4 regions of the Nocardioides sp. OK12 genome follow, and region 1 is predicted to be linked to each of the others. Evidence: predicted binding sites of a transcription regulator. Region 1 holds the regulator's gene; each other region holds the start of a gene.
The links. Region 1 encodes LexA, which represses DNA repair genes until DNA is damaged. Its sites were predicted from a motif close to TCGAACANNTGTTCGA; they were not measured.
Positions count from the first base shown of each region.

Region 2: a site for LexA is predicted at 1,703-1,718, ahead of OCU29_RS14790 (HNH endonuclease signature motif containing protein). Genes of this name have one in related genera too.
Region 3: a site for LexA is predicted at 3,261-3,276, ahead of OCU29_RS11920 (HNH endonuclease signature motif containing protein). Genes of this name have one in related genera too.
Region 4: a site for LexA is predicted at 5,168-5,183, ahead of OCU29_RS14980 (HNH endonuclease signature motif containing protein). Genes of this name have one in related genera too.

Region 1 is NZ_BNET01000002.1:537,796-544,820, forward strand. Features, by position in the region: gene OCU29_RS06730 (ATP-dependent DNA helicase) at 1-451, shown strand, start outside; gene OCU29_RS06735 (alkaline phosphatase family protein) at 532-1,851, opposite strand; gene OCU29_RS06740 (alkaline phosphatase) at 1,851-3,602, opposite strand; gene lexA (transcriptional repressor LexA) at 3,704-4,438, opposite strand; gene OCU29_RS06750 (LysM peptidoglycan-binding domain-containing protein) at 4,774-5,145, shown strand; gene OCU29_RS06755 (methyltransferase domain-containing protein) at 5,331-6,158, shown strand; gene OCU29_RS06760 (hypothetical protein) at 6,082-6,486, opposite strand; gene nrdR (transcriptional regulator NrdR) at 6,855-7,025, shown strand, end outside.
Region 2 is NZ_BNET01000005.1:319,752-326,776, forward strand. Features, by position in the region: gene OCU29_RS14780 (fructose bisphosphate aldolase) at 1-875, shown strand, start outside; gene OCU29_RS14785 (SRPBCC family protein) at 883-1,314, opposite strand; gene OCU29_RS14790 (HNH endonuclease signature motif containing protein) at 1,732-3,297, shown strand; gene OCU29_RS14795 (GNAT family N-acetyltransferase) at 3,364-4,002, opposite strand; gene OCU29_RS14800 (hypothetical protein) at 3,999-4,529, opposite strand; gene OCU29_RS14805 (alkaline phosphatase family protein) at 4,571-5,692, opposite strand; gene OCU29_RS14810 (DUF5998 family protein) at 5,689-6,285, opposite strand; gene OCU29_RS14815 (sulfotransferase family 2 domain-containing protein) at 6,288-6,941, opposite strand; gene OCU29_RS14820 (bifunctional GNAT family N-acetyltransferase/acetate--CoA ligase family protein) at 6,970-7,025, opposite strand, start outside.
Region 3 is NZ_BNET01000004.1:299,540-306,564, reverse strand. Features, by position in the region: gene OCU29_RS11935 (FKBP-type peptidyl-prolyl cis-trans isomerase) at 48-416, shown strand; gene OCU29_RS11930 (lactate 2-monooxygenase) at 464-1,627, shown strand; gene OCU29_RS11925 (RNA-binding S4 domain-containing protein) at 1,646-1,906, opposite strand; gene OCU29_RS11920 (HNH endonuclease signature motif containing protein) at 1,941-3,248, opposite strand; gene OCU29_RS11915 (dihydrofolate reductase family protein) at 3,404-3,967, shown strand; gene OCU29_RS11910 (DUF445 domain-containing protein) at 3,986-5,257, opposite strand; gene OCU29_RS11905 (adenylyltransferase/cytidyltransferase family protein) at 5,305-5,721, shown strand; gene OCU29_RS11900 (MXAN_6640 family putative metalloprotease) at 5,840-7,025, shown strand, end outside.
Region 4 is NZ_BNET01000005.1:365,257-372,281, reverse strand. Features, by position in the region: gene rpsA (30S ribosomal protein S1) at 1-617, shown strand, start outside; gene OCU29_RS14990 (SLC13 family permease) at 716-2,323, opposite strand; gene OCU29_RS14985 (class I adenylate-forming enzyme family protein) at 2,378-3,652, opposite strand; gene OCU29_RS14980 (HNH endonuclease signature motif containing protein) at 3,687-5,135, opposite strand; gene OCU29_RS14975 (IS110 family transposase) at 5,284-6,483, opposite strand.

The DNA of each region.
Region 1 (7,025 bases):
GATCCTGGCCCAGGGCGACGCGCAGCTGCCCGAGCTGGCCAAGCAGTTCGTCGAGGACCCGCACACGGTGCTCTTCGGCACCTTGAGCCTGTGGCAGGGCCTCGACGTGCCCGGCGACACCTGCCAGCTGGTGCTCATCGACCGCATCCCCTTCCCGCGGCCCGACGACCCGCTGATGAGCGCGCGGCAGAAGGCGGCAGACAAGGCCGGCGGCAACGGGTTCATGCAGGTCGCGGCCACCCACGCCGCGCTGCTGATGGCCCAGGGCGCCGGCCGGCTGATCCGCACCACCTCCGACCGCGGCGTCGTCGCGGTGCTCGACCCGCGCCTGGCCACCGCCCGCTACGGCTCGTTCCTCAAGGCCAGCCTGCCGCCGATGTGGACCACCACCGACCCGGCGGTGGTCCGCAAGGCGCTGGCCCGCCTGGCCGCCTCCGCGAAGGACGCCTGAGCGCCCCCGCGGCGCCGCGGGACGTCATACGGGCGGGACGTCATCGAGCCGACGGCTCGTATGACGTCCCGCGCCCGCGCCTAGAGCCGCGGCTTCCCGTCGTACCCGCCCCGGGGCGGCTTGAGCCCGAAGAACGCCCCGACGGTGGGGGCGACGTCGGTGGTGCGGGCGTGGCGCGGCGAGACCTTGCCGGGGGTGACCGCGCGGTGCCCGCCGCCGATGAAGAACGGGATCGCGCGGGTGGCGGGGTGGCCGTGGTTGCCGGGGATCGGGTTGGAGTAGACGTCGGGGTCGCTGAAGCGCCAGCCGGCCTGGCAGAAGACCACGACGTCGCCGGACTCGGGGCCCAGGCGCAGCCAGTCGGCGCGGCGGTCCCAGGCCTTCAGCACCCCGGGCACGTCGGAGGCGATGCGGCGGATGCGGCGCACGGCCTTGTCGCGCTCGGAGCGCGGGCCGGTGAAGTAGACCAGGTCGGCGCCGCCGTTGTCGGCGATCACGAACCGGTCGGCCAGGAACGGGTCCTCCGAGAGCGGTCCCTGCAGCGAGACGATCCGGTCGGGGTAGGACCAGTCCATCGAGTGGTCGGCCAGCACGATGACGATCGAGTGCTCCCAGCGCCCCGAGCTCTTCAGCTCGGCCACGAAGTCGCCGACGAGCCGGTCGGTGTTGACCAGCGCCAGCTTGCGCGCGGCCTCGAGCGTGGTGGGCCCGGTGAGGTCGGTGTGTCCGAGCCGGTCGACGTCGCCGAGGTTGACGAAGACCAGGTGGGGGTCGAGCTCGCCGATCATGTCGAGGGTGGCGCGCATCGTGAAGTCGTCGGGGGCGTGCCCCGAGATCGGGACGATCGGGAACGGCTCCCAGCGGTGCGTGGCCCGCTCGCCGAAGATCCCGTAGAGGTACTCCTTGCTCAGCACCGTGCCGGTGGTCAACCCGCGCCTGTTGAGCCGCTCGATGACGGTGGGGAAGCGCAGGTCGGAGGGCTGGTCGAGGGTGCGGATCTCGCCCAGCGCCCGGTCGTAGACCGCGTTGGCCGGCACGCCGCTGCGGTCGGGGCGCACCCCGGTCATCATCATCGTGTGGTTGGGGATGGTCTCCATCACCGGCATCGAGGTGGCCCGCGGGTGGTGCACCCCGCCCTCGCGCAGCGCGAGCAGGTTCGGCGTCAGCCCGCTGTCGATCTCCTCGGGCCGGCAGCCGTCGACGACCAGCACGTAGGCCCGCTTGCGGGTCGAGGCCCGCGCCGCGAGCGCCGCCGGCTCGAGCCCGGCCACGGTCGAGAACGCCAGGCCCGAGGCCGCCGCGGTCAGGACCGTGCGCCGACCGGCGCGGATCTCACCGAGGCCGCGGGCGAAGGGGGCGGGGCCGGCCGCGTCGCAGTGGCCGCTCGTCGGGTCGCACATCAGCGGTCTCCTACGGGGGTGCTCACGCGCTGCACCGTGCCGGTGCCGGCCAGGGTGCGGAACGACGCGTCGTGGGTGGCGGTGGTCTGCTGGTCGTCGCGGGCCCCGATGACGTACCAGTCCATCTGGGTGCGCTCGGCGGTGATGTCGAGCACCGAGAAGCCGTGGTCGTCGAAGTTCAGGTACTTGATGTGGCGGTTGTTGGCCTTGATCGCGGTCTCCACCAGCGGCGTCAGCGCCGGCTGGCCGGTGATGTCCTTGAGGTTGTTGGAGGTCACCGAGGAGCACACGAACTCCACGCCCACCGAGTCGCCGAGCAGCGGGTAGAGCGAGGTGTCCATCGGCAGGTCGCAGGCCCACCCCGAGTGGATGTCGCCGGTCACGAAGACCACGTCCTTGACCTGGTGGTCGTCGATGTGGCGGAAGACCTCGCGGCGGTCGGCGGTGTAGCCGTCCCACTGGTCGACGTTGTACGGCGAGCCGTCCTGGGGCAGCAGCCCGGTGACGTCGTTGACCGGGTCGACGAGCTCGTTGGGCAGATCGGCGAAGGTGACCGGGGCGATCATCACCGGGTTGCCGACGACCTTCCACTGCGGGGCGTGGTTGCCGCGGGTCAGGGAGTCCTTGAGCCACTCCATCTGCCGGTTGCCGGTGATCGAGCGCGCCGGGTCGTTGACCTCGGCGTCCACCAGCGGGGTCGCGACCTGCTGGGACCGGTAGGTGCGCAGGTCGAGCATGCTGACCTCGGCCAGGTCGCCGAAGCGCAGGCGGCGGTAGAGCCGGGCGCCGTCGCCCAGCGAGGCGGTGCCGTCCATACGCACCGGCATCCACTCGTCGTACGCGCGGTGGGCGCGGGCGCGCCGCTTGAGGTAGTCGCCCTCGGAGTCGTCGTGGTTCTCGGCGTTCTTCCTCCACTGGTCGTTGGTGACCTCGTGGTCGTCCCAGGTCACGATCCAGGCGTACCGGGCGTGCAGGGCCTGCAGGTCGGGGTCGGTCTTGTACTGCGCGTGCCGGCGGCGGTAGTCGGAGAGCGAGACCATCTCGCGCGCGGGGTCGTGCGGGCGGATGTCGACGTTGTCCTGGCCCATGCCGTACTGGCCGGGTGCGTACTCGTAGAGGTAGTCGCCCAGGTGCAGCACCGCGTGCAGGTCGTCGCGCTCGGCGAGCAGCCGGTAGGCGCTGAACCAGCCGGCCTGCAGGTTGGCGCAGGACACCACGCCGAAGCGCAGGTTGTCGGGCGTGGCGCGCTTGGCCGGGGCGGTGCGGGTGGTGCCGACCGGGCTGCGCTGGCCGCGCGCGGTGAAGCGGTAGTGGTAGACGGTCTCGGGCTGCAGGCCCGTCACGTCGAGCTTGACGGTGTGGTCGCGCGCGGCGCTGGTGACGAAGCGGCCACGGCGCACGACGTTGCGGAAGCGGCGGTCGGTGGCGACCTCCCAGCGCACGCCCACCCGCGGGCCCTTGCCCGAGCCGGGGGTGGCGGCCCTGGTGGGGGTGACCCGGGTCCAGATCAGCACCGCGCGCGGCAGCGGGTCGCCGGAGGCCACGCCGTGGGCGAAGACGTCGTGGCGGGCCTTCGCAGCGACCGCGTGCGGGCTCGCGAGCACGCCGGCGCCGGTGATGGCGGCGCCGCCGGCCCCGACGGCACTGGCGGCCAGGACCGTACGGCGTCCGAGGGCGGCGAGGCGGGCCCGCTCGGCGTCGGCGGGGCGCACGGCGTCAGCGGCGGTGGTGGGGGTCAGTGGTGGGGTCACGCCTCATCCAACGACACACCGCCGTCCACGTGACGTGGACGGCGGTGTGAGCACCGTCTGTTCACCGTCGGTTCGGTCTCCCGACGGGCGGGTGCGGGGCCTCAGAGGCTGCGCAGCACCGCGGTGACGACCCCGAGGATCGAGGCGTGGGTGCCGTCGATCGGCTCGTAGGCGTCGTTGTGGGGCAGCAGCCAGACCTTGCCGTCCTTGCGCTGGAAGGTCTTGACGGTGGCCTCCTCGCCGATCAGGGCGGCGACGATCTGGCCGTTGCTGGCGGTCTGCTCCTGGCGGATCACCACGTAGTCGCCGTCGCAGATCGCGGCGTCGATCATCGAGTCGCCGGAGACCTCGAGCAGGAAGAGCTGGCCGTCGCCGACCAGCTGCTGGGGCAGCGGGAAGACGGCCTCGACCCGCTCCTCGGCCAGGATCGGGCCACCGGCGGCGATCCGGCCCACGACCGGCACGTAGGAGGCCTGCGGCATGGTGTTGCCGATGTCGGTCTCGTCGACCGAGCTGTCGTCGGCCGAGGAGATCGCCTTGCGGCGCGCCATCAGCTCGGGCAGGAAGACCTCGAGGGCGCGCGGGCGGTGGGGGTCGCGCTTGAGGAAGCCCTTCTCCTCGAGCACCTTGAGCTGGTGGGAGACGCTGGAGGTGCTGGTCAGGCCGACGGCCTGGCCGATCTCGCGCATGCTCGGCGGGTAGCCGCGGGTCTCGATGGCCTCCTTGATGCACGCGAGGACCTTGATCTGGCGCGGCGTCAGGCCGGTCGCGTCGGGAGGGCCGTCGGGCAGCTCCGCGACCCCGCGCTTGCGGGGGCCGCTGTTCTTGGTGGCCATCGTGTGCCTTTCGTGCGCGAGGCCCGAGCCGGGGAGTCCGCTCGGATGGGTCGTGGACCCACGCTATCGCCGCGCGGGCCCGACTTCAAACATCTGTTCGAAGGGCGTGTCGCGCTCGTGGAGGCGGCGACGGGCTGCTCCGGAGTGACGTCGGGGATCTCGAACAATTGTTCGCTGCACCCCTTGCGCGGCTCGAACACCTGATCTAGTCTCGCTCATGTGTTCGATCGAACACCTGGTCGAAGCAGGATCTCGACCGGGACTGTCGGTGGCTGTCCGTAGACATCTCCCTGACCGAGCACGACGACGACCACCCCCTTCCCCAGGAGGTCCCGATGAGCACCATGACCCTCACCGCCGCCCCGGCCCCGATCCGCCTCGGCGCCGTCCGCGCCACCCGCCGTACGACGCCGGGCTCGCTGCGGCTGACCCGCCGCGGCCGGCTCGCTGTGCTGGCCGCGGGCCTGCTGCTCGTCGCCCTGGTGGGCGTCGTGCTGGCCGGCGTCTCCGTTGCCACCAGCGAGAGCGGCACCGCCCCGGCGACCGAGACGATCACCGTCGGCGTCGGCGACACGCTGTGGGCCATCGCCGCCGAGCGCGCCGAGTCCGGCGACGTGCGCGAGGTCATCGAGCGCATCCAGCAGCTGAACTCCCTCGACGGTGGCCTGGTGGTCACCGGCCAGCGCCTGGTCGTCCCGGCCGGCTGAGGAACGGCCCGCGACCGCGCTGCGGTCCGGGCACGGCGGCCCCTGCGGCCGCCCACAGATTTCGTCGGTCGCCTCGACCCCGGCCGGCGAAACCAGGGGAAAGACGAGGGGCGGGCCCGCAGTGGGCCCGCCCCTCGCGCTGTGTCGGGCCCTGTCTTCCGCGTCCGGTGCGGGAGGCTGTCGTGGTGAGCGACGACGTCTTCGAGAGCAGGCTGGCCCAGCGGCAGGCGTGGTGCGAGGCGCCCTGGGGCCGCCTGCGGTTCGCGGTGGTGCGCGAGACGCTGCGCCGCCAGGTCGAGGCGCTGGAGGCCGACCTCGGGCAGCCGCGGGCGCTGCGGGTCCTCGACGTCGGCGGGGGCGACGGCCGCGACGCCCTGGGCCTGGCCGTCGCCGGCCACCACGTCACGGTCCTCGACCCGGCGCCCTCCTGGCTCGCCGAGGCCCGCCGCCGCGCCGAGTCCGCGCGGGTGGGGGAGCGGGTGGTGACCCTCGAGGGCTCGATCGACGACCTGAGCGGGGCCGGCGGCGGGTTCGACCTGGTGCTGTGCCACAACGTGCTGCACTACCGCCCGGCCGAGACCGGCGCGGCCGACGTACGACGTCTGGCGCAGGCGGCGCGGCCGGGCGGCCGGGTCTCGGTGATGGCGCCGAACCCCGCGGCGCGGGTGATCGGGCGGCTGGTGCGCGAAGGGCCGGAGGCGGCGCTCGACGAGCTCGGCCGCGACGACATGGAGTCGGCCACCTTCACCACGACCGCGCGGGCGGTGGCCCGCGACGAGGTCGAGGAGCAGCTGGTGGCGGCCGGGCTCGAGGTGGTGGGCCGCTACGCCGCCCGGGTCGCCAACGACTACGTCGCCGACGACGGCCTCAAGGTCGACCCCGACTTCTACGCGGTGCTGGAGCGCCTCGAGCTCGCGCTGTGCGACCGGGAGCCGTTCATCTCTCTCGGGGCGCTGTGGCAGCTCGTCGCCGCCCGCCCGGTGGGGGAGCCGGGGCCGCGGGGTCGCGGGTGAGGCCGAGCGCCCGGCCCAGGCGCGCGACGAGCATCAGGCCCACGAAGAGGCAGGCCACGGCCCCGACGGAGGCGAGGGCCAGGAAGAACCAGGCGGCCGACTCCCCACCGCGGGCCTGGGTGCCAAAGTCGATCGCGGCGTAGACCAGGTACCCCCAGGCGACCACCGCGGCGGTGACGGCCAGGGCCAGGCCGAGCAGCCGCGGCTGGAACGAGCGCTCCGGGCGGGCCGCACGGCGCGAACCGGCCCGCTTGCCGGCGGTGGCGGGAGCCGGAGTCGGCGCGCCGGCCACCTGCTCGTCCACCTGGCCGCCCGCCTCGCCGCTCACAGCGTCATTGTGTCCGACCGCACCCAGCCCCGGCGACCGGGTGTCGATACCGGTGCCGGCATCCGGCAGCCCCTCCGGCGCCGCTCGGCGCCACCCCTTCGGGGCGGTCCCGGTGCGCTGACCTGCAGCGATGCATCGAGTGTGATCTGGGTCGCAGGAAATTTTCGGGACGGCTTGCGCGGCTCGTGGTCCCGGGCGTACGGTTCCACTACATCTAGTAGTTACACCGCTGTAGTTATCCACATCTAGTTCACAGATGGATGCGGGATGGTGCACAGGTGACCGGTTGTTCTCCACAGGGAGAGCAACGATATCCACACCCAGCAGCCCTCGCGGGGGCTGCGCGGCGCGCCCGAGAGGAGGACCCGATGCACTGCCCGTTCTGCCGTGCCACCGACACCCGGGTCCTCGACTCGCGGGTCTCCGAGGACGGCGGCTCGATCCGCCGCCGGCGTACCTGCTCGGCCTGCTCGAAGCGGTTCACCACCGTCGAGCAGATGCAGCTGAGCGTCGTGAAGCGCTCGGGGGCCAGCGAGCCC
Region 2 (7,025 bases), on a different contig from region 1:
TGCTCGCCCGTGTCAGGACCGGCAGCGGCTTCGTCGCCGCGCTCGACCAGAGCGGCGGCAGCACGCCGAAGGCGCTGCGGCTCTACGGCCTCGACGAGACGGCGTACGACGACGAGGCGACGATGTTCGACCTCGTGCACCGGATGCGCACCCGGATCATCACCAGCCCGGTCTTCGGCGGCGACCGCGTCCTGGCCACCATCCTCTTCGAGCAGACGATGGACCGCGAGATCGAGGGTCGCGGCTCGGCGGAGTACCTGTGGCAGGAGAAGCAGGTGGTGCCGTTCCTCAAGATCGACAAGGGGCTCGAGGACGAGGCGCACGGGGCCAGGCTGATGCGGCCCATGCCGGGCCTCGACGAGGTTCTGGAGCGGGCCAAGGGGCACGGCGTCTTCGGCACCAAGATGCGCTCGGTGGTGCTGACCGACGACGCGGCGGGGGTCGAGGCGGTGGTGGCCCAGCAGCTCGCGGTCGCCCGGCAGGTCCTGGCCGCGGGGCTGGTGCCCATCATCGAGCCGGAGGTCGACATCGCGAGCCCGCGCAAGGCCGCCACCGACGAGCTGGTCGACGCGACCCTGCTCGAGCACCTCGACGGCCTCGACGAGGGCCAGGACGTGGTGCTGAAGCCGACCCTGCCCGACCAGGACGGGCTGCACACCCGCCTGCTCGAGCACCCCCGTGTCCTGCGGGTGGCCGCCCTGTCCGGCGGCTACACCCGCGACGAGGCGGTCGCCCGCCTCGCCCGGAACCCCGGGGTCATCGCCAGCTTCTCGCGCGCGCTCACCGAGGGGCTGACCGCGCAGATGGACGACGCCGAGTTCGACGCCGCCCTCGACGCCTCGATCGCGGCGATCGCCGAGGCGTCCTCCACCTGAGCGTCGCTCACAGCTTGCTGAGGTGCTCCTCCATGCTGGCGGCGACCTTGTCGGCCAGCAACTTGAGACCTGCAGGCATCAGGGGCTCGGCCAGCTTGGCGGCACCCTGCGGGTCGAACTCGGCGTGGTAGGTCACCGACGTGCGCCCGTTCCGTTCCTCGAAGGTGATCGTGTCGAGCAGCTGGATCGACCCCGCGTCGCCCTTGAGCTGGAAGGTGTGCGGCGCCTCGTGCTGGGTGACGGTGTAGTCGACCTCCTGCTCGGAGCCGAGGAACTTCGAGACGTTGTGGTACGTCGTCCCGACTCCCCCGTCGCCGCTGGTCCGCTCCGTGCTCACCGACGGCGGGTCCCACTCCTCGCTGTTGCGGAAGTCGCTGAGGTAGTCCCAGACCTTCTGGATCGGCTGGTCGACGGTGACGGTGCGCTCGACTGACGGCACGGTGTGCTCCCTTGGCTTCGTCGTGGTTGCTGTCCACCTTCTCGATACCCACCCAGCCCCGCCCCACGTCCACCCCCGCGGGTGACCACCTCCCCGGTCTCCCGCCGACCCGGCGCCACTTCCCCCGGCGTACGCCGCGCCCGTTGGTCGAGCAGCAAGGAGCGCCAGCGACGCGCGTCGCCGAGACCCCGCAACCGCCGCGCCGACGCCAGCCCCCCTCGACGTACGCCGCTCCCGTTGGTCGAGCAGCAAGGAGCGCCAGCGACGCGCGTCGTCGAGACCCCGCGACCACCGAACCGACATCTCCCCACCGCAGGTCGTGGGGGTGCGCCCAGGGCCTCCACGACGACCCGTCATGGCCTTCCACAGACTCCGACAGACCCTTGACTCGAACGCACGTTCGACTAGAATAGGGGCATGACCCTTCAGGAGCTCGAGCGCTGCGACACCGCCGACGCGGTCCTCGCCCACGCCCGCTCCCAGCGTGCGGCCCGCGACGCCGCCGAGGTCGCGATGTACGAAGCGACCTGCACGTACGCAGCCATGCACACCACCTTCGACCCCACCCACGCCGCGGTCCTGCCCGGCACCGACATGCCCGTTGCCATCGCCGGGCCCGGCGCGCCGAGGGTCTCGGAGTTCGCGATCATCGAGTACGGCACCGCCCTCGGGATGTCCGCCGACGCAGCCGTGCGCTACGTCGCCCACGTCGTCGAGACCCGCTACCGACTCCCCCGCCTCCACACCGCGGTGGTCACCGGCCGAGTACCGGTCTGGCGCGCCCGCCGCATCGCCGAGGCCACCCTCGGCCTCCCAATCGAGGCCGCCGCCTGGGTCGACCACCACCTCGCCGGCGTCGCCCACACCTGCTCCTACGCCGTCCTGGGACGCCTCGTCGAAGAAGCGCTGTGCCGCTTCGACCCCGAAACCGCAGAAGACAAACGAGCCATCGCCGCCGAGGACCGCAAGCTCGACATCCACCTCGACACCGCCACCACCGGCGGGCAGTGCATCGACGGAGTGGTCGACGTGATCGGCTGCCTCGACCTCGCCGACGCCCTCGACCTCGACAACGCCGTCACCCGCGAAGCCCGCAACCTGGCGCTGGCCGGCTCCGACCAGCCCCTCGACGTCCGCCGCAGCATGGCCCTCGGCATCCTCGCCCGCACCCAGACCACCCTCGACCTCACCAGCACCAGCAACCCCAGCGACGACGAGGCCGGCGAGCCTGCGCCGCGGGTGCCGGCACGCCAAGTCGTCCTCAACGTCCACCTCACCGACACCGCCCTGGCCGGCATCGACCCCACCACCCTCAGGTCCAACAACCTCTCCGCCGGGCTCCACCTCGCCCGCATCGAGGAGACCCGCAGCTTCGTCGGCGTCGACCAGGTCTGCGAATGGCTCCGCGTCCCCGGCACCCACGTCACCTACCGCACCATCACCGGCGGCGGCTCAGACCCCGAGGCCTACGAACACCCCTTCCGCCAGATCAACCGCCGCGCCAACCGCCACACCGACCGCCAAACCCGCAGCCAGGTCACCGCCGACGACATCCGCGGCTTCGCCAGCAACCCCGACCTCCGACCCCACCCCCGCCGCCCGATCGACCTGACCGAAGAACTCACCACCGACGGCTACACCCCCAGCGAGCGGCTCGCCGAGCAGACCCGGCAACGCCACCCCCGCTGCGTCTTCCCCCACTGCACCCGCCGCGCCCGACGCCGCCGCCCCGACGAACCCCACGCCGACCTCGACCACATCAGCACCTACGACCCCGGCGGCCCACCCGGCCAGACCACCACCTCGAACCTCGCGACCCTCTGCCGACGCCACCACCGCGCCAAGACCCACACGACCTGGACCTACCGACCCACCCCCACCGGGTTCCTCTGGACCAGCCCGCACCGCTACCAGTACCTCGTCGAACCACAGCGCACCACCGACCTCGGCCAAGCACCCAGACCACCCACCCGGCCCGTGTGAACCAGCCGACTCGCCACACCCCCGCCGCAGCACCACCGCGACGGGGGCACCGGCACGTCCGGAGAGTCAGCCGAAGTACGACCGGCAGGCGTCCAGGCCGCGTACCTCGACCGGCTCGGGCGCCCCGGCCCAGCGCTCGCGGGTCAGCCGGAGCCGGTCGGACAGGAGGGCCTCGTCGCCCCGCACACCCCAGGAGACGCCGTCGGGCTCGTAGCCGAGCCGGCGCGAGACCCCCTGCGAGGCGTGGTTGTCGGGGAAGACCTCGCTGGTCGCCGAGCGCGCGCCGAGGTGGTCGAAGGCCAGGCTCAGCACGCCCGCCCGGGCCCGGGTGCCGATGCCCCGGCCGTGGTGAGCGAGCCCCAGCCAGGAGAAGGTGCTGACCTCGCCGAGGACGGCGAGGTCGCGGGCGCGCAGGGTGATCGACCCGACCGGCTCGCCGTCGACGAAGACAGCAAGGCCGAGCCTCCAGTCGTACGGCTCCCACGAGGCGAGGGCGGACCAGTGCTCGCGCAGCACGAACCGGGCGCGGGCCTCGGGGCCACCCTCGGTCCACGGGGTCAGGAAGGGCCGCTCGTCCGGTCGGTGGACGCCGTCGCCCGCCAGGCGGGCCAGGGCGGCGACCTCCTCGTCGCGAGGCAACCGCAGGCTCAGGTCGCCGACCGTCACCTCGAGGCCGAAGAGCGGCCACACGTGGGCGAGGCTCACTGCCCCACGCGGCTGTTCGTCACCCAGAGCGCGCCCTCGACGGGCACGGGGCCCCGGTCGTCGTAGGCGCTGGCGAGCACGGCGTCGATGGTGAGGCTGACCCCCGGCTCGTCGCCGCAGCCGAGCGTCTCGAAGCGCAGCGTGCCCTCGGAGCCGTCCAGGGTGCTGGTGGCCCGGTTGGCGCGCTGCGGAGCCGGCGGGTTGGCGCTGGGTGCAGGCACCAGCACCGAGACCTGGAAGGCCTCCCCGCCGGACCCCAGGCGGTAGTCGCGACCGGGCTCCACGCGGCTCGGGTCGACCGAGACCTCGAGCACGGCGGAGTCCACGGTGCCACCTTCGTGGGAGACCTCCCCCGATGTGACCAGCAGCCGCTCACCGTCGGCACGGCAGGTGACCTCGGCGAGACCGAGCATGAACTCCGAGCTGTCCTCGGCGGTCACCACCACCGTGTTGGACCACAGCCTCTCGGGCGGCTCGTCCGCGACCCCGCACCCCACGGGCCCGGCGAGACCCGCGACGCCCACCACGACGAGACCGGTCCAGCGCCGCCCGCGACCACCTGCACCGCTCAGTCCACCAGGACCGGGATGAGCATCTCGTCGGGCGTCAGCGACCCGTGCATGCCCACCAGCCGGGCCTCGTAGGCCCAGTCGACGCTCGAGACCACGGCGGCGTCCCCGCGGCAGGCCACCACGACGTCGCCGATGCGCGGACGCACCGCGGACGACACGTCGCCGAACCAGCCCAGCGCGGTGGCGTCCTCACGGGTCAGCACCTCGGCCCTGTCGCCCAGCACGCCCCGCCAGGTGGCCACGACGTCGTCGACGGCCCCGCGCTGGCAGTAGAGCTGGCGGAAGCGGGCCTCGCCGCCGAAGAGCACCAGCCCGTCGCGCAGCTCGTGCACGGTGTCGACGTCGACCCGCGAGCCCGCCGGGGAGTCGACCATCCCGTGGTCGGCGACCACGACGAGACGCGTCGAGGGCGGCAGCGCCTCGCGCAGCTGCTCGGCCTCGTGGTCGATCATCGCCAGCTGCTGCAGCCACTCGGTGGAGGCGACGCCGTAGCGGTGCCCGGTCCAGTCGAGGTCGCCGTCGTAGAGGTACGTCAGCGCGGGGGCGTGGTCGGAGGCCGCGACCGCCGCCGCGATCCGCTCGCCCACCATGTCGGCGCCCACGAACTCCGCACCGCGGTGCGCCGCCCGGGTCAGCCCGCTGGTGGCGAAGTCGCGCTTGTTGACCACGCTCACCGCCACCCCGCGCTCCCGCAGCCGCGAGAACACGGTCGGGTGCGGCTGCCACTCGGCCGGGTCGACGTCGGCCGGCCACGACAGGGCGTTGAGCAGCCGCTCGGTGCCCGGCACCCGTGAGGTGAAGCCGACGACACCGTGCGCGCCGGGCGGCAGGCCCGTGCCCAGCGACGTCAGGCTGGTCGCGGTGGTCGACGGCACGCCCGCCGTCGCCTGCGGCACCGCGCTGCGCAGCGAGGAGAGGTACGGCGCCACGTGGGCGTAGCGCTCCAGGAGCCGCGAGCCGAGCCCGTCGACGAGGAACACGACGTACGCCGGCGCCTCGGGCAGCGCCATCGCCTCGCTGACGCCGACACCGTCGAGGCGCACCCCCAGGGCGGCGCCGACGGCGGGCACCACGTCGGCCAGCGACCGGTCGCCGTACCCGGGCGCGAGGAACGTCACGGCGCCGAGGGCGCCTGGTGGGTGCGCGCGGAGAGCGACTCGGCGAAGCCCAGCAGGCCGGCGACGGCCTCCTTGCCGTCGGCGGCGGCCGAGACCCGCAGGGAGAAGTCGTCGGGGGCCAGGACACCGGTGTAGCCGTGGTCGGCGTCGCACTCGGGGTCGCTGCAGCCGGCCGGCTCGAGGTCGACGCGGCTCACGCCGCCCCACCCGATCGTCATCACGGCCTCGGCCGGGTGGCCGGGCCCGGAGGTCGGGTTGGCGACCATCCGGGTCACCACGACCGAGCGGACCGCGCTGAGGCGGATCGACTCGGTGGAGGTGGAGGTGTAGGGCTCGGGCAGCAGGTCGTCGCCGGTGTGCTCGTCGGTGTGGGCCAGGACCAGGCGGGTCGGGGTGAGCACCACCACCGACAGGTGGCGGCGCACCTCGTCGTGCTCGAAGGTCGGCTCGTGGTGGACGAAGAACGAGACCACCTGCTCGCCGGCGACGGCGGACTGGACGCCCTCGCCGACCACCTCCGGGTAGTAGCCGGTGCGGTCGATCGCGGCGCGCAGCTCGCGCAGGCGGTCACGGTCGTCGGTGCGGGCGCGCATGATCAGAACTCGTAGCCGAAGGCGGTGACGTCGCGGGCGAAGGCCGCCTCGACGCGCCGCGCCATCTCGTCGGTGTACTCGCTGCGGTAGCGGGTGTCGCGCCCACCGAGCTCGGGGCCCTGCTTGTAGTCGGGGCGGGTGCGGTCGATGTTGACGCTCTTCAGCGGCTCCCACGGGATGTCGAAGCGGGCCTGCACGGCGCGCAGGTCGGCCTCGAGGCTCTCCTGGCGCCCGATCATGTCGGCGCGACGGGTCTTGGTGGCCAGGTAGCGCCACTGGGGGGTCTGCAGCCGCGAGAACTCGTCGAGGCCCTTCATGATGAAGGACTCGAAGTCGGGGCAGGTCTCGGCGACCGAGCGGATGAACTGGTTCTTGCGGTCCAGGCGGCGCTCGCCGTCCTGCTCGGAGTCGCGGAAGCGCTCCACCATCCGGAACCACGACAGCATCCGGGCCCACGGGTTCCGCACGATGCCGAACGTCCAGTACGACGACAGCTCGGGCTCGGCGCGCAGGATCTGGCCCAGCGTGCCGTGCCGGTCGACGCCCTTGACCTGACGGGCGTCGGGCAGGACCTCCGTGAGCCGGTTGTGGATGGTCGACCCACCGGTCTTCTGCACGTGCACGAAGAGCAGGCGCGCGCTGTCAGAGATCACCATGGTCACGGAGCATACGGGTAGGGCGACCTCAGCTCGGAATGGTGTCGCCCGGCTGCGAGGGCATCCGCCGCACGAACCAGTCGG
Region 3 (7,025 bases), on a different contig from region 1:
CCACCAGCCGCCGCAGACCCTACCTGCAGGGCACTAGGGTCGGGGCCATGGACAAGCCTGAGATCGACTTCCCCGACTTCGACCCTCCCGCCGACCTCGTGGTCACCGACGTCACCGTCGGCGACGGCGCCGAGGCCGCCGCCGGCCAGACCGTGTCGGTGCACTACGTGGGCGTGGCCCACTCCACCGGCGAGGAGTTCGACGCCTCGTACAACCGCGGCACCCCGCTGCAGTTCCGCCTCGGCATCGGCCAGGTCATCAGCGGCTGGGACCAGGGCGTGCAGGGCATGAAGGTCGGCGGGCGCCGCAAGCTCGTCATCCCCCCGCACCTGGGGTACGGCGACCGTGGCGCCGGCGGCGTCATCAAGCCCGGCGAGACGCTGATCTTCGTCGTCGACCTGCTCGGCGTCTCCTGACCCCCTAGGCTCCCTGCACCACCCCACCTGAGCAGCGGAGCCGCGTCATGGGCCACTTCGGCGACCACCAGATCTCGATCTACGTCGACGGGATGATCGGCGGCACCACGCCGTCGATCACCACCGACCTGGCTTCGCTGGAGACCGCTGCGGCCCAGGTGCTCGACCCCGCCCCGCTCGGCTACATCGTGCCGAGCGCGGGTGGGGGCTCGACGGCCCGCGCCAACGTCGCGGCCTTCGAGCGCTGGCGGATCGTGCCGCGGATGCTGCGCGACCACGCCACCCGCGACCTGTCCACCGAGGTGCTGGGCACCCCGATGGCCGCCCCGGTCCTGCTCGGCCCGGTGGGCGTGCAGACCCTCGCCCACCCCGACGGCGAGCTGGCCAGCGCCCGGGCCGCGGCCGCCCTGGGGCTGCCGTTCGTGCAGTCCACGCAGGCCGACCACTCCATCGAGCAGGTCGCCGAGGCCTCCGGCGACGGCGCCCGGTGGTACCAGCTCTACTGGCCCTCCGACCCCGAGCTGTGCGAGAGCTTCCTGTCCCGGGCGCAGGCCTCGGGCTACACGCACCTGGTCGTCACCCTCGACACCACGATGCTGGGCTGGCGCCCGCAGGACCTCGACCGGGGCTACCTGCCGTTCCTGGCCAACCAGGGCATCGCCTCCTACACCTCCGACCCCGTCTTCAACGCGCGGCTCGAGAAGCCGGCCGACGAGGACCCCACCGGCGCCGGCATCGCCTTCGCCGGCGTCTTCCCCAACCCTGGCCTGACCTGGGACCAGCTGCCGTGGCTGCGCGAGCGCTGGCCCGGGCCGATCGTGCTCAAGGGCATCCAGCACGTCGACGACGCCCGCCTGGCCCGCGACCACGGCGTCGAGGGCGTCGTGGTCTCCAACCACGGCGGCCGCCAGGTCGACGGGGCGGTCGCCTCGCTCGACGTGCTGCCCGCGATCGCCGAGGCCGTCGGCGACGACCTCTGCGTGCTCTTCGACTCCGGCGTGCGCTCGGGGCCCGACGTCCTCAAGGCGCTGGCGCTGGGCGCCGAGGCGGTCCTGCTGGGCCGTCCCTACCTCTACGGCCTCGCGCTGGGCGGACAGCCCGGCGTCGAGCACGTGCTGCGCTGCCTGCTGGCCGAGCTCGACCTGACGCTGGCCAACGCCGGCTACGCCAGCCACCGCGACCTGGGCCCGGACGCGCTGGTCCGCGGCTGAGCCCTGCCGGCGCGGCTCCTACCAGGGCAGCCCGTCGTCGTACGAAGCCTCGTCGGCGACGCGCGCCGCCTGCGGGCCCAGCCGCACCACGTCGCCCATCGCGAGCTGGCGCCCGCGGCGGGTCTCGACCTCGCCGTTGACGAGCACCTCCCCCGAGGCCACGACCTCCTTGGCCTGCGACCCCGACTCGATCAGGTTGGCGAGCTTGAGGAACTGGCCGAGGCGGATGACCGACTCCTCGCGGACGGGGACGTCGAAGGGCTCCACGGGTTCAGGCACTCCCCCAGTGAACCACCCGCGTGCCGGCCCGGGGTCAGGCGGCGGGCGTGTAGTCGTCGAGGACGATCTGCAGGCGGGGGTGGACGACGTCGACCCGTGGTCGCGTTGGTGCTGCTGTGACTGGTGGGTCGCCGGGTGGGAGGTCGGGTGCCCTCGAGCGGACCTGGTGTCCGGTGGGGGTGGTCGTGACGACGGTGCTGCCCTCGGTGGTGGCGGTGAAGCCGGGGGCCTCCTTGGCCTGGTTGCAGGCCTCGCAGAGGCCTTGTCCGTTGGTGGCGCTGGTGGGGCCGCCGGCGTGGTCGGGGACGACGTGGTCGTGGTGGCGGATGGGTGCGTCGCACCACGGGGTGCGGCACGACTGGTCGCGCAGGTCGATGAAGAGTCCCAGGCTGGCGGGGAAGGTGCGGCCCCTGGAGTCCATCGCCACGAGCGCCCCTGCGCTGGTGGTGTAGAGCCTGCGCAGGGTCGCCTGCGCGTCGGCGATCGCGGTGGCGACCAGCTCGCGGGCGAACCCGGCCGGCACCGGCCCGTAGCCGGCCACCCACCCCGGTTCGTGGCCACCACCGAGGAGCGTGGCGTCGGAGACCGTCAGGTTCACCGCCACCGGGACCGCGGGAACTGGCGCCGACTCGGCGGACCGGGTGAGCACGGAGGCGACCAGGGTGTCGGCCATGACCTGCCCGCGGGAGCGCTCGTCACCGTCGGCGCGGGCGGAGTCGGCGGCGCGGGTGAGCGCGGCGTACGCAGCGACCCCCTGGGCGACCGGGAGCAGCGCGGTCAGCCAGGTCATCGTGTCCGGTGCCGGTCGCAGGGACACGTACCGCTCGCCCTCGGCCTTGCGGGAGCGCTTCAGGGCCGCGTGCGGGTCGAGCTCGTAGGCGCGGGCCCGGGCCGCGGCCACCAGCCGCTTGTCGCCCCAGCCGTCAGTGGTCTCGGGGTCAGCCATCAGCTCCGCGTCGACCCGGCGCCGGTCCTCCAGCGACAGGCACGCGGTCTCGCGGGCCAGCAGGGTCGCACGCCACTCGCCGCACCAGCCCGCGCGCATCGCGGCCAGCGTGTGCGGCATCTCGGCCACCAGGACCTTCGCCAACCCGAGGTGGCGGGCACCCCGGTTCGGCGACTCGCGCCGCGCCAGCCCGACCTGCGAGGCCACCCCGACACCCTGCCGGTCGACGGACAGACCGGCCGCGGCGTGCCGGCGGCGTACGACCTCGTCGAGACGAGCCGTCAGCTCCACCTGCAGCGCGTCGAGCCGGCACTTCTGCTCCTCCGCCGCCCGCAGCGCCTCGACCAGCTCGGCCTCGCCACAGGCGAGATCGGTGGCGGTGGGAGCGGAGGTCATGCCCCGATTTACTCGAACGCACGTTCGATGCATAGGGGCGGAAGCAGATCTGTGGACTGTCATGTCTCACGCGATCGGGGACGGTCGAGATGATTCTCGATCACCGGCGTGGTCGTTCTCCTCGAGGACGACACCACTGACGGGAGCCTGGCACCGTGCGACGACTGATCTACTCGATGAACACGACCCTGGACGGCTACGTCGCGACGCGCGACGGCGACATCGGCTGGGGCGTGCCCGGCCCCGAGCTGCACCAGTGGTTCAACGACCGGGCCCGCGACATCAGTGCCTCGCTGTACGGCCGCAGGCTGTGGGAGGTGATGAGCGCGCACTGGCCGACCGCCGACCGGCAACCGGACGTGTCACCCGTGGAGGCCGAGTTCGCCCGCATCTGGCAGAGGACGCCGAAGGTGGTGTTCTCCTCGACCCTTTCCGAGGTCAGCGGCAACGCGCGGCTGTGCACCGGCGACGCCGTCTCCGAGATCGCTCGCCTGAAGGCCGAGGACGGCGGCCCGATGGAGATCGGCGGCGCCGGCCTCGCGGGGGCGGCGATGCGCGCCGGCCTGGTCGACGAGTACCAGGTGCTCACGCACCCGGTGCTGGTCGGCAGCGGCACACCGTTCTTCACCCCGTTGGACTCCCGGGTCCACCTGCGTCTCGTGGCGGCGAGGACCTTTCCGGGCGGCGTGACCCTCTCCCACTACGAGGCCGGTCACTGACCGGCCACTGCGCCTCGGTCAGGGCAGCAGCACGTCGAGGGTGTGGATCAGCACGCCGACCAGGCCGCCGACGATGGTGCCGTTGATCCGGATGAACTGCAGGTCGCGGCCCACGTGCAGCTCGATGCGCTCGGCGGCCTCGCGACCGTCCCAGCGCTCGATGGTGTGGGTGATGACGGTGGTGACCTCGTCGCCGTACCGCTCGACCACGAAGACGGCAGCGTCCGCGGCCGCGGAGTCGAGGCTCTCGCGCAGCCCGGGCTCGGTGACCAGGCGGTGGGCGAACCGGTCGACCTCGGTCTGCAACCGGGTGCGCACCGCACCACGGGGGTCGGCCAGGGAGTCGGTGAGTGCCCGGCGCAGGGCGTCCCACAGCGCGATGGCGGTGGCGATGACCTGCGGCTGGTCGAGGAGACGGTGCTTGAGGGCCTCGGTGCGCTCGCGGGTGGCCGGGTCCTCGCACAGGTCGTGGGCCAGCTGGCGCAGCATCGAGTCGAGGGCGGCACGGGCCCGGTGGCGCGGGTCGTCGCGGATGTCGGCGACCCAGCGCACCAGCTCGAGGTGGATGCGCGAGGTGACCCGCTCGTTGACGCTCTGCGGCGCCCACCACGGCGCCCGCTCGCCCAGCACGTCGGCGACGGTGTCGGGGTTGTCGACCAGCCACCCGTGCAGCTCGTCGAGGACCAGGTCGATCACCCCGTGGTGCAGGTCGTCGCGCATCGCCTCGGACAGCAGGTTGCCCAGCAGCGGCGAGATCGGCTCCTCGCGGAACCGCGGCACCAGCGCGTCCTCGACCAGGCTGCGCACGTGCTCGTCGCTGACCTTGCCCAGCGCGGCCGCGACCACCTCGGCCGTCTCGTCGACCACCCGCCGCGAGTGCTCGGGCTGGGAGAGCCAGGCGCCGACCCGCGCCGCGACCTGGGCGGCGCCGACGCGCTCGCGCACCACGTCCTCCTGCAGGAAGTTCTCGCCGACGAACTCCTGCAGCCCGCGCCCCAGGTCGTCCTTGCGGCGCGGGATCAGCGCGGTGTGCGGGATCGGCAGCCCCAGCGGGTGGCGGAACAGCGCGGTCACCGCGAACCAGTCGGCGATGGCGCCCACCATCGACGCCTCCGCGCCGGCGTTGACGAAGCCCCAGAAGCCGTCGGCCTCGCGGGTCAGGGCGTAGACCACCGCGGCCAGGACCAGGAGTCCCAGGGCGACGCTGCGCATGCGGCGCAGGCCACGACGGCGTACGTCGTCCTGCGTGGTGTCGGTGCGGGGGGCGGCGGCCGCGGTCTGGGTGCTCATCAGGGTCAGATTCTCGCGCACGGGCGTCTGGTGCGAGACTTCGCGGCATGTCGGCACCCTCCTCCGCGGCCCGCACCGTGATCACCTTCGGGACCTTCGACGTCTTCCACGTCGGGCACCTGCGCGTCATCGAGCGCGCCGCCGCCCTCGGCGACCGGCTCGTGGTGGGGGTCTCCGCCGACGAGCTGAACATGCGCAAGAAGGGCCGCGAGCCCGTCTTCAGCGAGGGCGAGCGGATGGCGATCGTGGCCGCGCTCAAGCCCGTGCACGCCGTCTTCCTCGAGGAGAGCCTCGAGCTCAAGCGCGACTACATCCTCGAGCACGGCGCCGACGTGCTGGTGATGGGCGACGACTGGGAGGGCCGCTTCGACGAGTTCCGCGACGTCTGCGACGTCGTCTACCTCCCGCGCACGCCCGCCATCTCCACGACCGCACTGATCGAGAAGATCTCCGCCACCGGCTGAGCCCCCGGGCCACAGCGGCCACACCGGCCCCGCCCGACCGGCGCGTCCCGCGTGCGCGACCCGCCGTCACCGGGCACCCTGGTCCAGACAGCTCGTCGGCCCAGTTGCTAGGAACCTCATGCGTCGCAGACCCGCCACCCCGCTCCTCCTCTCCGCGACGCTGGTGACCCTCGCTGCGACGCTGGCCCTGGGCAGCACGCCGGGCGCCGCCGCCCTCGGCACCCAGTCCGCCGGCACCCAGTCCGTCGGCGCCCAGTCCTCCGGCGCCCGGCTCTCCTCCGCCCCGGCCGGGGCGGGCACCGACCCCGACGAGGCCCTCGCCGCGGCGCGCACCGCGCTCGGGCTCAGCGACGGCGCGCAGTCCCGCGGGCCGGGGCAGCCCGTCGGCGAGGGCAACGAGGCGACGATGGCGCTGCGCGACCTGCGCGTCGCGCTGCCGCAGCTCGGCGCCGAGCAGCGGCGCGAGGGTGAGGCCCTGCTGGCCCGACCCACCGACGGCGGCGACGACCCGGTCGGCCAGGGCTACCACAGCCGGTCGAAGAAGCTGTGCAGCGGCAACGTGTGCGTCCACTACGTCACCAAGGGCGCCGACCGGCCCGACTCCCAGAAGTGGGTCCGCAAGACCCTCCAGGTGATGAACAAGGTCTGGGACTTCGAGACCGGCACCCTGGGCTACCGCAAGCCGGTCAGCGACCGCAGCCTGCCCCAGGGCAAGAACGGCGGCAACGGCAAGTTCGACGTCTACCTCAAGGAGCTCAGCGGGCAGCGCCTCTACGGCTACTGCGCCCCCGAGTACCTGGTCAAGGGCAACAAGCGGCTCGCCAACGGCTACTGCGTGCTCGACGACGACTTCGCCAAGGCCGAGTACGGCCGCAAGCCGCTCGACACCCTGCGCGTCACCGCCGCGCACGAGTTCTTCCACGCGATCCAGTTCAACTACGACTACCGCGAGGACCGCTGGCTGCTGGAGTCGACGGCGACCTGGGTCGAGGAGCGCTTCGCCGACGACGTCAACGACAACCGCCAGTACCTCCCGGTCGGCCAGGTGCGCGTCCCTGACGAGCCGCTCGACATCTTCAGCACCACCTTCGGGCGCCACTACGGCAACTGGGCGTGGTGGGAGTTCCTGACCCAGAAGTACGGCGGCGTCATCGTCCGCAGCGTGTGGAAGCAGGCCGGGCAGTTCAAGGCCGCCGGGCGCGACTACTCGACCAGGGCGCTGACCAAGGTGCTGGCCGGCAAGGGCGGGTTCTCCCGCAACTACGCCCGCTTCGCGGCGGTCAACAACAACCCCGCGGCCTTCT
Region 4 (7,025 bases), on a different contig from region 1:
TCGCCCGCACCCACCAGATCGGTCAGATCGTGCCCGGCAAGGTCACCAAGCTGGTGCCCTTCGGCTCGTTCGTCCGCGTCGAGGAGGGCATCGAGGGCCTGGTGCACATCTCCGAGCTGGCCGAGCGCCACGTGGAGATCCCCGAGCAGGTCGTCCAGGTCAACGACGACGTCATGGTCAAGATCATCGACATCGACCTCGAGCGTCGCCGCATCTCGCTGTCGCTGAAGCAGGCCAACGAGACCGCTGCCGCCTCGGACGTCGAGGAGTTCGACCCGACGCTCTACGGCATGACCGCCACGTACGACGAGCAGGGCAACTACGTCTACCCCGAGGGCTTCGACCCCGAGACCGGCGAGTGGCTCGAGGGCTTCGACGAGCAGCGTGGTGTCTGGGAGGAGCAGTACGCCAAGGCGCACGCTCGCTGGGAGGCCCACGTCAAGCAGCAGGCCGAGGCCAAGGTGGCCGAGGTCGAGGCCGGCGAGGCCACCTCGTACTCCAGCGGTGGCCACGACGAGGTCGAGGGCGACGAGTCCGCCGACACCGGCTCCGGCTCGCTGGCTTCCGACGAGGCGCTGCAGGCGCTGCGCGAGAAGCTCACCGGCGGCGGCAACTGATCTGCTGATCACCAGCAGGTCGGCGTCACGCTGACACAGCACCACGAGGGCCCGGTCACCGTCAGGTGGCCGGGCCCTCGTGCGTCTGCGGGGTGCGGCTACAGCACCAGGTCGAGCGCGAACGGGCCGATCGCCACGGTGAACAGCGTGATCAGCACGACGCCGAGCACGTTGAGCACCGCGCCACCGCGGGCCATGTCGGCGATCCGCACCGCGCCGGTGCCGAAGACGATGGCATTGGGCGGCGTGCCCACCGGCAGCATGAAGGCGCAGGTGGCGGCGAGCGCGGCGGGGATCAGCAGGGTCACGGGGTCGACACCCAGGCCGGCGGCCACGCCGCCGAGCACCGGGATGAAGGTCGCGGCGGTGGCGGTGTTGCTGGTGACCTCGGTCAGCAGCAGCACCAGCGACACCACCGCGGCCAGCAGCAGCACGATCGGCAGTGCGCCCAGGGCGCCGACCTGCTCGCCGAACCAGGCGTCCAGCCCGGTCGCGGCGACGGCACCGGCCAGGCTCAGGCCGCCGCCGAAGAGCAGCAGCACGCCCCAGGGCAGGCCCTTCTCGGCGTCGTGCCACTCCAGCGTCATCCGGCCCCGGTCGTCGCCGGGGATGAGGAACATGACCAGGCCGGCGGTGATCGCGATGGCCGTGTCGTCGAAGCCGTCGAGCCAGGGCGCCCGCTCGCCGAGGTCGCCGATGCTGGCCAGCACGCCCGGCACCACCCAGAGGAAGGCGGCGCTCGCGAAGACGGCCAGCACCACCTTCTCGCCCCGGCTGGCCGGGCCGAGGTCGGCGATCTGGGAGTCGATGAGCTCGCGACCGCCGGGGATGGAGTCGAGGCGGAAGCGGAAGATCACCCGGGTGACGAGCAGCCAGGCGATCGCCAGGAAGACCACGACGAGGGGCAGGCCGAGCATCATCCACTCGGCGAAGCCGATGTCGCGGCCGAGCTCGCTGGAGAGGTAGCCGGCCACGATCGCGTTGGGCGGCGAGCCGAGCAGGGTGCCGAGCCCGCCGATGGAGGCGGCCCATGCGACCGAGAGCAGCAGGGCCACGCCGAAGAGCCGCACGTCGGGGTCCTCGATGACCTCGCGCATGGTCTCGCGCCCGCCGAGACGTTCGGTCAGCTCGGCCTCGTCGGTGCGCTGGTCGCTGCCGGAGCTGTTCTCGACGACCAGGGCGAGCACCGAGAGCGCGATCGGCAGCATCATCAGCGTGGTCGCGGTGTTGGAGACCCACATCGAGAGGAACGCGGTGGCGATCATCATCCCGAGGACGATCCGGCGGGGGTGGGTGCCGACCCGGCGCAGCGTGAGCAGCGCGATGCGCCGGTGCAGGTCCCACTTCTGCATGGCGATGGCGATCAGGAAGCCGCCGAGGAAGAGGAAGACGATGGGGTCGGCGTACGGCGCCGTCGCGTCGGGTACGGCCAGGTCGTCGGTGAGCGCCGGCAGCAGCGCGATCGGCAGCAGCGCCGTGGCCGCCAGCGGGATGGCCTCGGTCATCCACCAGGTCGCCATCAGCGCCCCCACGGCGGCGACCACGCGACCGTCCTGCGAGAGCTCGGCGCTGCCGAGGGCGACGTAGACCGCTGCGGCGAGGACGACCCCCAGCACCCGCACCCCCCAGGTGTGCTGGGCCGATCGACTCGGACCGGCTGCGTCGGGGTCCTTGCGGGTCGAGGTGTCCTGGTCGGTGCTGCTCATGGTGCCTCCCGAGAGTGGTCAGCCCACCTCACACCCGGGTAAAGGGCCGCAGGCTCACCCCTGGTGGTGAGGCGCCAGCGCGTCGCGCCGGACCTTGCCGGTGGCGGTGCGCGGCAGGTCGGGCACTGTCGCCCAGGTCTTGGGCCGCTTGGGCGGGGCCAGCCGTTCACGGGCCCAGGCGTCGAGCTCGTCGGGGGTGGCGGTGCCGACGACGGCGGCGCAGACGCGGTGCCCCCAGTCGGCGTCGGGGACGCCGTACACCGCGACGTCCTCGACGGCGGGGTGCTCGCGCAGGGCGTGCTCGACCTCGAGGGGGTAGACGTTGACCCCGCCGGTGATGATCAGGTCGGTGCGCCGGCCGTCGAGGTAGAGGTAGCCGTCGGCGTCCATCCGCCCGACGTCACCGACGCTGAACGCGGGTCCGGCGGCTCCCTCGCGCCAGGCGGCGGCGGTCTTGTCGGGCGCACCCAGGTACTCGAACCGGGCATGGGGCGGCACGGTGCACCAGATGGTCCCGTCGTCGTCGAGGTGCAGGGTGCGGCCGGGCCGGGCCCGGCCGACGGTGCCGCGGCGCCCGAGCCACTCCTCGCTGCGACAGGCGGTGAACTGGCCCTCGGTGGAGCCGTAGAACTCCCAGGTGCTGCCGGGCGGGAAGGTCTCGAGCAGGCGCTGCTTGGTCGCGACGGGGCAGGGGGCGCCGGCGTGCGCGACCAGGCGGAAGTTGCTCAGGTCGGGGGTGCCGGCCTGGTCCCAGTGCGCGAAGAGGCGTTGGAGGTGGGTGGGCACGCAGAAGGTCGTGGTCGGCCGTTCGGTGCGGATCGTGTCGGTGACCGTCGCCGGGTCGAAGGGGCCGGGCAGCACCACCCGGCCACCGGCGAGCACCGTCCCCATCGCGAAGCGCAGGGGAGCGGAGTGGTAGAGCGGGCTGAGGACCATGTGCACGTCGTCGGGGCGGAAGCCCCACAGGTCGCGCTCCTCCTCGACCAGCGCTGCGGCGTCGGCGGGGGAGAGCAGCCCGCTGCTGACGCCCTTGGGTGTGCCGGTGGTGCCGCTGGTCACGTGCACCGGCCGCGCCCGGGGGCGCCAGCTGCTCATCGGTCCCTCGGGGCGCACCTGGTCGAGCAGCGCGACCAGGTCGTCCTCGTCGTCCACGACCAGCGTGGGCTCGAGTCCGGCCAGGATCCGCTCACGCTCGTACGACGTCAGCCGCGGGTCGAGCGGCACCGGCAGCACCCCGCGGGCCAGCAGCGCCATCACCGACTCGAGCAGCAGCATCGAGCCGGGCACCAGCAGGGCGACGCGGGAGCCCTCGGGCAGGGGGGTGGGCATGCGTCGATCGTAGGCGGGCGCGCCGGGGGTCGGGTCAGCCGCGGTTGGTGCGGCGTGCCTTCAGCTCCCAGCCTCGGAGTGGGTGCAGGCGCAGGTGCCACCGGGGGTCGTGGGCTCGGTGGTGGTGCCAGGAGCAGAGGGGGATGCCGTTGTCGAGGTCGGTGTCGCCGTGGGGTTTCCAGGGGACGATGTGGTGGATCTCGGTCCAGGCGAAGGGTCTCTCGCAGGTGCCGATGGCGCAGGTGTCGTGCACGAGCGCGAGTGCTTTTCGTTGGTGGTGGGTGTGGAGCCGTTTGGTGCGGCCGAGGTCGAGCGGCACTGACTGGGAGTTGAGGACGGCGGGGACGAGGCCGGCTTCGCAGGCGAGTCGTCGGAGGTCGCCGGCCGCGGTGCGGACCCCGGTGTCGAGCTTGGCGGTGCCGCTCTCATCCGGTCCGCGCCAGTCGGGCCAGTTGCTGGGGTCGAGGTCACCGGTGGCGGCGAGGTCGCGGGTGAGGTCTTCTGCGGTCATCGTCACGAGGAGGGTGAGGGCGTTGGCGCCGTTCCAGCCGTCGGTGGGCAGGTGCTCGATGAGCTCGCACAGCGCGTTGCCGTGCACCTCCCAGCCGGACAGGCCGTGGTCGGGGCCGGTGGGGGCGGACTCGTCGTACCCGGACATCGACTCGCCGTCGGGGCCGGTGCGCGTCTTGTTGAGGCGACGCGGTGCCGAGAGGGTCTCCAGGGCGGTGCGGAGCAGGGAGCCGTGGAGCTCGGGGATGGTGAACTTTCCGGAGTAGGTGCCGTCGCCGTTGTCGTGCAGCGCCAGGTAGGTCTCGTGCTTGGCTCGCCTGGACTCGCGCCCGAGCATGATCGCTTCGTGCTTGTCGGCGAGGTCGCGGTCGACGATGTCGAGCATCCGCCGCGCGGCCTGGCGCAGCCTCTTGGGGTTCATCGGTCGACCGGTCCTGGTGCCGACACCGGTGGCTTTGTTGACCAGCACTTCCTCGGCGGCGGCGAGCTGCTCGGGCGTGGTCTCCAGGGGTGCCTGCTCGGCTGCGGCGACGATGACGCGGACCTGACGGGTCGTGATCGCCCCGGTCGCGTACGCCGCACGGGCGTGGTGGTACTTGCTGCGGAGCAGCTCCGCGACCCGCGCCCCACCAGCGAGCACCTCCCGCGACTGACCGGTCAGGGCGGCGGCCCACGCGTCGGTGCCGGTGGCGGCCTCGGCATCGGCGACCTGGCGTCGCTCGGCCTCACCGAGCACCTCACCCAGCAGCGCAGACGCCTCCGCCTCGAGCGCGGACAGTGCCTGGACCAGCACGGCGAGGTCCTCGACCGGCTGCCGACGCAGATCCCCGTCGCGAGCAGCCGCCATCGCAGCACGAGCGGCCGCAACGGCCTGGGCGACAGGACCCGACTCAGGGGCGGGAGCAAGGCTGGCGGGCACCCCGGCACCCGGGCCGGGGGCTCGGTCGCTGGTGGGGTGCTGGAGCAGCCTCATGCCCATCATTCTCCCACGCGGAGACCGAATTGTCGAACACTTGTTCGATCCTGTGGATCAGGTAGTGGACCGCTCGCGAGGTGGGGGAGTCGGACTCGGGGACAAGCACCCGCCTCTAGAAGGCTTCCGCTCATGGCACCCCTCTGTGTCAAGAGGCGGTCTGGAGTGGGGCTCTAGGGTGGGGTGTGGCGGGTCCGGGAAGTGACTTGTCCGAAGAGCCGGTGTGGGGATGTGAGCCGGTCGCGCTGGAGTCAGAGTCGTGTCCTCGTTGTCCTCCCGGGCCCGTCCTCGCGCTCGTGGCGGTGGTGGTGCGGACGGTGTCGTTGAGCATGGTGCGGAAGACGATGTCGGAGAGGCGGCGCTTGACGCAGCGCATGGCTTCCATGGGTGCTTTGCCGTCGGTCTTCTTGCGTTCGTAGTAGTCGCGGCCGGTGCTGGGGTTGCGTAGCTGGACGCGGGCCATGGTGTGCAGGACGCGGTTGATCTGGCGGTTGCCGGTGCGTGAGTGGCGGTGTCGGACCTGGTCGCCGGAGGAGGCGTCGATGGGGGCGGTGCCGTTCCAGGAGGCGAAGCGAGCCTTGTTGGGGAACCGGGTGATGTCGCCGACCTCGACCAGGAGTCTGGCGGCGCCGGTGGGGCCGATGCCGTGCAGGTCCAGCAGGCTGGTGCCGGTGGCCTTGACGAGCTCGGTGAGCTCCTTGTCCGCGGCCTTCCGGCGGGCGTAGATGCGCTCGAGGTCGGTGATGAGCTCGGCTGCGACGCGGCGGCGGGTCTTGTTGACGGTGTCGCGGGGACGGATCTTGGCCAGCAGTGCTTTGGCCTGGGCGGCGGAGAGGTCGCGCTTGGCGCCGCCGGGGATGAGCTCGAGCAGCAGCTGGTGCAGCTGGCAGGTCTTGCGGGTGTGCTCTTCGCCCAGGCTGCGGCGTCGGTCGACCAGGAGTCGCAGGACCTCGAGCTGCTCGTTGGTGGCCACCGGTCGCAGGCCGCTCATCCGGGTGCCGACCAGGGCCACGGAGTGCGCGTCGGTGGCGTCGGTCTTGCGACCCTGGCCTGTGGCAAAGACCCGTGCTCGCGCGGAGAGCTTGGGTGGGACGTCGATGACCTGCTCGCCTTCGGCCAGGAGCCGCACGGCGATGTGTTTGCCGATACCGGAGCAGCCCTCGATGGCCCAGACCCGGTCGGTCCACTGGCCGGCGTAGCGGCGCATGTCGGCGTAGCCGTCCTGGCCGGTGCTGAAGCGGCCGCGTCCCAGAATGGTCTCGTCGCTGCCCATCACCTCGATGGTGGCCGATCGCTTGTGCGGGTCCATCCCGATCACGACCCGGGCAGGTGTTGTTGATGTGCTCACGCCTTTCCTCCGATGCTTTCGAACCTGTGTGGTTGTCGAGCCGGGAGGGCAACGCTGCTTCGAGCTGGGCACACCCCTCTTGAGCCTCTCCTGGCCCTGGCGACGCCCGAGCCGCGCAAGCCAAATGAGAGCCACACGACGAGCGTGGGCAGCCGATGAGAGAGCGACGACCCGGGCGCATGGACCGAGCCTCGCCAGGCACCGGTCCTACGTCAATGGAACAAGCAGCCGATGAGCGGACCCCGGTTCGCTAGGGCGCGGCACCCTTCTACAGGGAAGGTACGGTGCCGCTCATGTGGGACCGGCCAGATCAGCAGTTGATGAAGGTGGTCGTACAGGTGAACCTGTTCGTCTTCCTGCCCCTACTCTTCATGCTCTTCTTCAAGACTTGGTGGTCGGTCGCGGTAGTCGCATTCTTCTGGACGGGGTGTTGCGTTCTCCTCTATAGGCATCGGACAGCAGCATGACCAGTTGGTGACGCCGTCCACCTGTGTCGCCGATCGCCCGACCGAGACCATTCGGTTCTGCTTGTTATGCACGTG